4 regions of the Pseudomonas sp. FG13 genome follow, and region 2 is predicted to be linked to each of the others. Evidence: predicted binding sites of a transcription regulator. Region 2 holds the regulator's gene; each other region holds the start of a gene.

Region 1 (2,197 bases), on a different contig from region 2:
GCAATCACCGCCGAGGTTCGGAAATTGCTGAGCATCGAGTAGGCCTGATCCTTGTCGACCGACACACCGACGTACCAGTTCACCGAGGGCAGGCCCTTGATCGGTGTGAAGGTGACGATGCGGGTATGGCCGTTGACCTCGACTTCGTTGATCTGATTGCTGATTTTCGGCGTGTTTTGCGGATAGGCATCGTTCAGGGTCTTCATGACCAGGGCTTTATCGGGGTGCACCAGGATCTTGCCATCGGCACTGACCAGGTAGGCGTAGCCCATGCCGTCGAAATCCACGGTCTTGAGGTTGTCGATGATGGTTTGCAGGCTCAGGTCGCCACCCACCACGCCGACACTTTGCCCGTTGTTTCTGGATGCGCTGGCGATGGAAATGATCAGTCCGCCGCTGGCGGCGTCGATGTAGGGTTCGGTCAGGGTGGCGGTACTGCTGTTTTCGGCGCCTTTATACCAGGGGCGTACCCGGGGATCGAAGCCGTCGGGCATCTTTGCGTCGGGGCGTATGATAAAGCTGCCCTTGGCATCGCCCAGGTAGGACGCCATGAAGGTGGAGGTCAGCGCCTTCTGTTCCAGCAGGCGGGTGACGCTGGCCTGATCCGGAGTGACGGCGATGTTCTGGGCCAGGTTTTCGATCAGCAGAATGCGGCCGTTCAGCCAGGTCTGGATGTTGCTCGCCGTGACGTCGCTCATTTCATGCAGGTAGCCGTCGAGGTCGTCACGAATGGCGTTACGTTGCAGGTAATCGTTGTAGGCGGTGAAGGATGCAAAGGCCGCGATGACGATCAGGGCGGCGGCAATCAGGATTTTGTGGCTGAAACGCAGGTTTTTGTTCATGGCTCGGGGTTCCGCGGAGTCTTATAGCTCTGGGCGTGCTTTTATATGAAAAGTTCGAAAAAAGGCGCCGTGTTGAAAGTTCTGATATTTCCTTCTCTCCCTGGGGAATTATCCGACCGTGTTTTCACTGAGGTCTGTCGCTTCTTATATCGGCCATACTTGTTCAAAAATTAATCACAGGTGACCCCATGCCTGACTCACTGCAACTCGTTATCGGGGCCGACCTCGCCGGCCAGCCCATTGGCCAGGCCATGCGCCTGGCGAACCGTCATGGCCTGGTGGCAGGCGCCACCGGCACCGGCAAGACCGTCACCCTGCAACGCCTTGCCGAAGCCTTCAGCGATGCCGGCGTGGCCGTATTCGCGGCAGATATCAAGGGCGATCTGTGCGGACTCGGCGCCGCCGGCAACCCCCAGGGCAAAATTGCCGAGCGTATCGCCGGCATGCCCTGGCTCGAACATAAGCCTCGGGCTTATCCGGTGACCCTGTGGGATGTTCACGGCCAGTCCGGTCACCCGCTGCGCACCACCCTGAGCGAGATGGGGCCGTTGCTGCTCGGAAGCCTGCTGGAGCTGACCGACAGCCAGCAGGCTGCGCTGTACGCCGCGTTCAAGGTGGCGGATCGTGAAGGCCTGTTGTTGCTGGACCTCAAGGATCTGAAGGCCCTGCTCAATCACCTCAAGGACAACCCGGCACTGTTGGGGGACGATGCGGCCCTGATGACCACCGGCTCCAGCCAGGCGCTGTTGCGGCGCTTGTCCACCCTGGAACAGCAGGGGGCCGACGCGTTGTTCGGCGAACCGGCCTTGCAGCTCGAAGACATCCTGCAACCGGACAGTGACGGTCGTGGCCGCATTCATCTGCTGGACGCCAGTCGTCTGGTCCACGAAGCGCCCAAGGTCTACGCGACGTTCTTGCTGTGGTTGCTGGCCGAGCTGTTCGAGCAATTGCCCGAGCGCGGCGATGCGGACAAACCGCTGCTGGCGCTGTTCTTCGACGAGGCGCATTTGTTGTTCGCCGATACGCCGAAGGCGTTGCAGGAGCGCTTGGAGCAAGTGGTACGCCTGATCCGTTCCAAAGGCGTCGGGGTGTACTTTGTCACTCAATCCCCGGGCGACTTGCCGGACGACGTCCTGGCGCAGCTGGGATTGCGCATCCAGCATGGCCTGCGGGCCTTTACCGCCAAGGAACAGAAGTCCCTGCGGGCGGTGGCCGACGGGTTTCGGCCGAACCCTCAGTTTGACACCCTGGCCGTGCTTACCGAGCTGGGCATTGGCGAGGCCCTGGTGGGCACCCTGCAGGAAAAAGGCACGCCGGAGATGGTCCGACGGGTGTTGGTGGCGCCCCCGCAGTCG
Region 2 (2,197 bases):
GAACTGCGTGATGTGTTGTTGCAGGGGCCGGGCGGGATTCGTATCGTGCCGGCCGCCTCCGGCACCCAGAGCATGGTTCATCTGACCCCGGCTCAGCACGCCGGTCTCATCCAGGCATTCAGCGACATTGGCGACAACCTCGATGTGCTGGTGATCGACACGGCGGCGGGTATCGGTGATTCGGTCGTCAGCTTCGTGCGTGCCGCCCAGGAAGTGCTGCTGGTGGTCTGCGACGAGCCCACCTCCATCACCGACGCCTATGCCCTGATCAAGCTCTTGAACCGTGACTACGGCATGAACCGCTTCCGCGTCCTGGCCAACATGGCCCAGAGCCCGCAGGAAGGGCGCAACCTGTTCGCCAAATTGACCAAGGTCACCGATCGCTTCCTGGACGTTGCCCTGCAATACGTCGGCGCCGTGCCGTACGACGAGAGCGTGCGCAAGGCTGTCCAGAAGCAACGTGCCGTCTATGAAGCTTTCCCCCGTTCCAAATGCGCGCTGGCATTCAAGGCGATCGCCCAGAAGGTCGATACCTGGCCATTGCCGGCCAACCCTCGTGGGCATCTGGAGTTTTTCGTCGAGCGTCTCGTGCAACAAACAGCAGGGCCCGTGTTATGACAGCCAGCGGTTACAACCACCTCTACAAAAAATCGGCACGGGACGCCCAGTACGAGTTGATCGAGCGTTACGCGCCCCTGGTCAAGCGCATCGCCTATCACTTGCTGGCGCGGTTGCCGGCCAGTGTCCAGGTTGAAGACCTGATCCAGGCGGGCATGATCGGCCTGCTCGAAGTGGCGAACAAATACGACGCGAGCAAGGGCGCCAGTTTCGAGACGTACGCCGGCATTCGCATTCGTGGCGCGATGCTCGACGAAGTCCGCAAGGGCGACTGGGCACCCCGTTCGGTGCACCGTAATACCCGCATGGTCAGTGACGCCATTCGCGCTATCGAAGCGAAAACCGGGCGAGACGCTAAAGATCATGAGGTTGCGGCCGAACTCCAGTTGAGTCTCGATGATTATTACGGGATTTTGAACGATACCTTGGGCAGCCGCCTGTTCAGTTTCGACGACCTGTTACAGGACGGCGATCATGAAGGGCTGCACGAGGATGGCGCGAGTACTCACATGGAGCCTGCGCGTGATCTGGAAGACGAACGTTTCCAGAGCGCGCTGGCCGATGCGATTGCCAATTTGCCGGAGCGTGAGCGACTGGTCTTGGCGCTGTACTACGACGAAGAGCTGAACCTCAAGGAAATCGGTGAAGTCCTGGGGGTCAGCGAATCGCGGGTCAGTCAGTTACACAGCCAGTGCGCCGCCCGTTTGCGGGGGCGTTTGGGGGAGTGGCGAGCGCGCTGACAATCGGTGCGGGGAGGTTGCGAGCAGGGTTTGCGTGGCACGTGTTGCGCAGTCTCGATCCGTTGTGTCCCGGGCCGTTGTCGAATGCTGTACCGGATTGATTGAAATGGCGCGTTCAGGTGCTGCACGCGTTTAAGACTGCTTGGAGGTCGAATTGGACAAGAACATGAAAATCCTCATTGTTGATGACTTTTCAACGATGCGGCGGATCATAAAAAACCTGTTGCGTGACCTTGGGTTCACCAACACGGTCGAGGCCGACGATGGCACTACTGCCATCCCGGTTCTCAACAGCGGGAGCATCGACTTTCTGGTGACTGACTGGAACATGCCTGGCATGACCGGTATCGATTTGCTGCGCCATGTGCGCGCCGATGAAAAACTCAAGCACCTCCCGGTGCTGATGGTCACCGCCGAAGCCAAGCGCGAGCAGATCATCGAAGCGGCCCAAGCCGGCGTGAACGGCTATGTGGTCAAACCCTTCACGGCCCAGGCGTTGAAAGAAAAGATCGAAAAGATCTTCGAACGCATCGGTTAACGGCGCCACGGGGGAGCTATGGAGAATAACGAAGCTTCAATGGGCGATTTCGAATCGACCCTTAAAAAACATGCCCGCGAACTGGTCGAAAGCCTTGAAAAAGGTCGTTTCGGCGATGCAGTCCAGATGATCCACGAGCTCAATCAGACCCGGGATCGTGGTCTGTACCAGGAAGTCGGCAAGCTCACCCGTGAATTGCACAGCGCGATCGTCAATTTCCAGATCGATCCGAACATGCCTCAGGCCGAAGAGGTCTCGCAGATTACTGATGCGACCGAGCGGCTGTCTTACGTGGTCAAGC
Region 3 (2,197 bases), on a different contig from region 2:
GCTGGCAATGCGTTCGACCACGGCCAGGGTTTCGCTCAGCGGCCGGGTAATCTGTCGCGTGATGATCACAGCGGCAATGATGCCCACCAGCAAGGCGAGCAACGTACTGATCAGTTGCAGCGTGCGGGCCTGGGCGCTTTCGGCGTCGCGGCGGTCGAGCTGGATCTGATACAGCTGGTCGCTCAGGTTGACGATGGTCGCGCCCTGATCGGTCATCTCCTTGCGCGCCTGCACGGCGTCGGCAGTGGCCGACTTGAAGGCCTGCAAGGCACTGCGGTATTGGCTCAGGGCGTTTTCCAGCTGGCGCAGCTCATCTTGGCGGGTGCTAGCGAAATGCAGGTTCAGCGGTTTGAGCGAAGCGATGGCGGCGTCCAGTTGGCCGACGGCTTTCTGCTCCGTATCGGCGTTGCTGTTGGCGGTATAGCCACGAACTTCATAGCGAGCCAGCATGAACGCCTGCTTCGCCTGGGTGATCGCCTGGAACTGTTCGAAGCGTTCATCGCCCGGGGCCATTTGCGCTACATCGGTACCGATCACTTCGATCAGTTTATAGGCGGTTTCGGCGTTGGCACCCATGGCGTCCCGGGCGGTGTTGCCGGTGCGGTAGGCGCTGCGCATTTTGTTCAGGGACGCCTGATAGGCGCCGATGGTCGCGCTCTGCTCCTTGAGCAGCTTGACGTTTTCCGGGCTCTTGAAGCTGCTCAGCAGCGCGTTCTGTTGCGCCACGAAGCCATCGAGGGTGGTTTGCACATTCTGTGCGGCCGTCTCGTCGCCGTTGGTCAGCATGTATTGCAAGCGAGTGACCCGAAGTTTGGTCAGCCCGGCGTTGAGTTGGGTGATGTCACTCATCCAGTTACTGCGGTCGATCAGCCCGCCCAGGCTGTTCCAACCGGTCATGGCCAGGATGCAGGTCAGGAGCAGCACCAGGCCGAAGCCCAGGCCCAGTTTCATATTGACGCTAATGTTGCCAAACCAGCTATTCATCAAATTCCTCCAGGAACGTTGTGCTGCTTGATCGTCGGTTGGCTGGAAGTTTGTTGTTGTTAAGCCAGCAAAATAGGGAGCAGGCCTGTATCGGCCACCGGCTTGATATCTGAAAGATTTTTCCCCGGTACCCAGCTATTCACCGAATTTTCAGGCGCGTGTACCAAGCTTTTTTTCACATCCATTTCACTAGCTGCCTACGCCACCGTCTCTACTGTCACGCCATTGAATGACTGGGGTGGATGCCGTCGGGGCGGCTTGATGTGGAACTGAGACTGAGTTTTTTCGGCTTGACGCGCTCGATCGAGCCCCGCCGGTTTGCCCGCTACCGAAACGCCATCGTCGTCCTGGCCTCGGCATTGCTGGTGATTCCATTGGCTCTCTGGTTGCTGAGCCCGGCGGCGTTGCCGGACCTGGCCCATGGCAATGTCGCCGGCGCCCGGACCTTGGCCGAAGGCTGGGCCAAGGGGGAGGTGATTGTGCTGGTGCGCCATGTCGAGCGCTGCGATCACTCCAAGGCTGAGTGTCTGAACGATCCCGCTGGCATCACTGACCGGGCCCGTGCCGTCGCGGTAGGTCTTGGTGCCCAGTTCGAGCACCTGGGCCTGGACAACACCGACATCTACAACAGTCCGGCCACCCGCACGGCCCAGACGGCGGGGTACATGTTCAACAAGGTGAGTGCTGGCGACGATTGGCTGATCAATTGCCGGCGTGACCTGTTGCGCAATGCCTTGGCCCACAAGGTAGCCGGGCACAACCTGATCCTGGTGACCCATAGCGAATGCATGCAGGCATTGGAAACCTCGCTCAAGCTACCGACCTCGACGTTTGGCTATGGTGCGTCGCTGTTTGTTTCCACAGCTGAGCCACAGGCGCCTCGGTTAATCGGTTTTATCGAAGCGTCTGACTGGCGTTCGGTGACATTTAAGTAACTTTTCCCACGATTAGGACAGCCCATGCTGACGTCTGCTCGCTCCCGTTTCTACGGGCTCAATCTCGGAATTCCCCTGGTTTGCGCTGCCGTGGTGTTCTTGCTGTTCGACATGACCCGCATCGACATTGCTTTCAGCGATCTGTTCTATGACCCCGTGCACCAGCTGTTCCCCCTGGAACACGTAAAGCTGTTCGAAAAAATTACCCACAAATGGGCCAGGATCATTCCGAACTGGACCGGCGAGGCGGCCATCATCGGTGCGCTGTTGTCGTTTCT
Region 4 (2,197 bases), on a different contig from region 2:
GAGATTTCCAGGGGCGTGGTAAGGACCTTAGGCGGTTGCGGAGCATCATCCGCGTTTGAGGCGTTGAACACGGTGGGTCAATCTCCAGGCAAAATACGACTACGAATGGCTGGCATTTTGCCAGCATCTATCGCGGGTTGATAGAGCGCATGCATGGTTCGTTTCATGCCTGGCTGAGCGGGCGATGCTTGACCATTTTGGCGGTCGAGCCGCGAGCATCGTAAAGCGTCGGGATTTCACCGCCATTGAGGATGCGCAACTGGTTGGCGGTAGCGGCCTGCTGGAGTTGGATCGATTGGCCATTGCGGGCGTTGGCGGCCTGGCACTGGGCGAGCAGCTCATTGAGCACTGCACTTTGGGAGAGCAACTGATCGCCGATCGTCGACTGGCTCGCCAGTTGCTCGAGGCCATCGTTGTTCGCGGGCAGGTTAAGGCTGGCGAGAATCTCGCTACGTTTACGGCCATGCTGATCGAGCAAAATGATCAATGCCTGTTTCTGTGCCAGGATATTTTCCAGCAAGGGCATGTCGCGACCGTGCAGCGCCAGGGATTCGGTCTGCAGGAGTTCCAGCAATTGTTGCGCTGGAACAAAATCGTCGATGATCAGTTGCAATAAATGAGTGTCGTGCATGGCTGGCCTTGGGTCTTAGCGTCCAAAAGCCTGCGCAGGCGGCGGCCTAGCGCTGGGCTTCGAAGTTGAGCAGTTTGCTGGCTACACGGTTGCTGTCGACTTTATAGCTGCCATCGGCGATGGCTGCTTTCAACTCGGCCACGCGGGCGTTGTTGACGACAGGTTGATCGCGCAGCTTGTCAGTGACCTTCTGCAACTGTTGAGCCTCATCACTGAGGTGTACCGATTCCCCATTCTTGACGACTGTCGCTTGCTCGGCCGGCGAGGATTTTTCGGTTTCCTTGCTGGCGCTGGGGCGCGTGGTGCCCGTCAATGGTGAAGAGCTGTTTAAACGGTTGAAATCGATGACCATGGTAAAAAACCTCTGGGTATTTGGACGCTTGCCATGTTTTCGGCCATCCCCAAAAAAACTTTAGGCTCATTTGTTCAATGAGCGTGCGCACGTCTGCGCTTGCCTTGCGTAAGGCACAGTCTAGGGAACAGCAGGGTCAAGCGCCAGCTTTCTACCCATTTCCACCGATCGCTACATAGCCACTTCCACCTGGCCTGGGGCTATCACCTGCGCCTTGATGACGCGCTGGGAATTGAGGTTTTTCACCCGAATCTGTTCATTCATGCCGCCATTGGACAGGGCTTCACCAGGCATTCGTACGGCCAGGGTGCCGCTGCGGGCGGTGATCACTACCTGGTCACCTTTACGAACGACTTCGGCCTGCTCCAGATGCACGAGGGTCACGATCTGATCGGCTACCATTGGTCGGACAAGTTTCTGTCCAATGGCCTGATCGACGGAGGTCAGGAAGCCCTGGGTTATCTGGCTGACGTCCCGTTCACGCAGCGTCACGTCCTGAGGTTCAACGATTCCGGCCCGTTTCAATGGTCGGGTGGTGGTGACGATTTCGCGGAACAGGCGCACCTGGGCCGGCACGAATACCGTCCAGGGCGCCGCGCTGTCGCAACGGACCTTTACTGTTACACGTCCCAGGGGCCTGGCGGGGCTTTCCAGGGAGGCAGTCAATTCCTTGTCGCACATCGGCATGCGCAGGCGCGGGTCGATCTGGTTGACTTCGATTTCGTAGCGACCTTCGGTTTGACTGGAAGCCAGATAGTCTTCTACGGTGAATTCAAGAAAGCCCTGAGTGACGCCGATAAGGAGATCAGGCAAGGTAACCGGAGCATCGGCAAGGGCACGTCCCCCCGAGGCGAACAGGCAGGCAGCCAACAGCACACCGAGCCAGAGGCGGCAATGAGTGGTCAGGCGTCGAGAAAATGTCGTTTGTGCGTTCATGCCGGTTGAATAGCAAGCCCCGTGCCGTTTAGTGATGAATGCGCGTCGGACACATTAGCGTTAGGTAGGAGTCAGGGCATGGCGGGAGTGATGGATTCGGTAAACCAGCGCACGCAGCTGGTCGGTCAGAATCGCCTGGAGCTGTTGTTGTTCCGTCTCGATGGCCAGCAGTTATATGGGATCAACGTATTCAAGGTCCGCGAGGTGCTGCAATGCCCCAAGCTGACCTTGATGCCCAAGTCCAGTCCCGTCGTGTGCGGTGTGGCGAACATTCGGGG

The links. The regulator FliA, encoded in region 2, starts transcription of late flagellar genes. The targets are predictions, from matches to a motif close to CTAAAGTTTNNNNNNNNNNNGCCGNTAA.
Region 1: ACODTO_RS22285 (methyl-accepting chemotaxis protein) is a predicted target of FliA. The motif match lies at 989-1,016, and genes of this name have one in related genera.
Region 3: ACODTO_RS27485 (methyl-accepting chemotaxis protein) is a predicted target of FliA. The motif match lies at 1,072-1,099, and genes of this name have one in related genera.
Region 4: flgM (flagellar biosynthesis anti-sigma factor FlgM) is a predicted target of FliA. The motif match lies at 1,020-1,047, and genes of this name have one in related genera.

What each region holds. Positions count from the first base shown of each region.
Region 1 covers NZ_JBMDKO010000035.1:20,640-22,836, reverse strand. Annotated here, with positions in the region: gene ACODTO_RS22285 (methyl-accepting chemotaxis protein) at 1-842, opposite strand, end outside; gene ACODTO_RS22280 (helicase HerA-like domain-containing protein) at 1,031-2,197, shown strand, end outside.
Region 2 covers NZ_JBMDKO010000004.1:84,841-87,037, forward strand. Annotated here, with positions in the region: gene fleN (flagellar synthesis regulator FleN) at 1-618, shown strand, start outside; gene fliA (RNA polymerase sigma factor FliA) at 615-1,358, shown strand; gene ACODTO_RS05600 (chemotaxis response regulator CheY) at 1,525-1,896, shown strand; gene ACODTO_RS05605 (protein phosphatase CheZ) at 1,915-2,197, shown strand, end outside.
Region 3 covers NZ_JBMDKO010000066.1:22,075-24,271, forward strand. Annotated here, with positions in the region: gene ACODTO_RS27485 (methyl-accepting chemotaxis protein) at 1-984, opposite strand, end outside; gene pmrG (lipopolysaccharide core heptose(II)-phosphate phosphatase PmrG) at 1,248-1,919, shown strand; gene ACODTO_RS27495 (phosphatase PAP2 family protein) at 1,944-2,197, shown strand, end outside.
Region 4 covers NZ_JBMDKO010000019.1:82,265-84,461, reverse strand. Annotated here, with positions in the region: gene ACODTO_RS16780 (flagellar brake protein) at 1-71, opposite strand, end outside; gene ACODTO_RS16775 (flagella synthesis protein FlgN) at 164-631, opposite strand; gene flgM (flagellar biosynthesis anti-sigma factor FlgM) at 678-983, opposite strand; gene flgA (flagellar basal body P-ring formation chaperone FlgA) at 1,155-1,919, opposite strand; gene ACODTO_RS16760 (chemotaxis protein CheV) at 1,998-2,197, shown strand, end outside.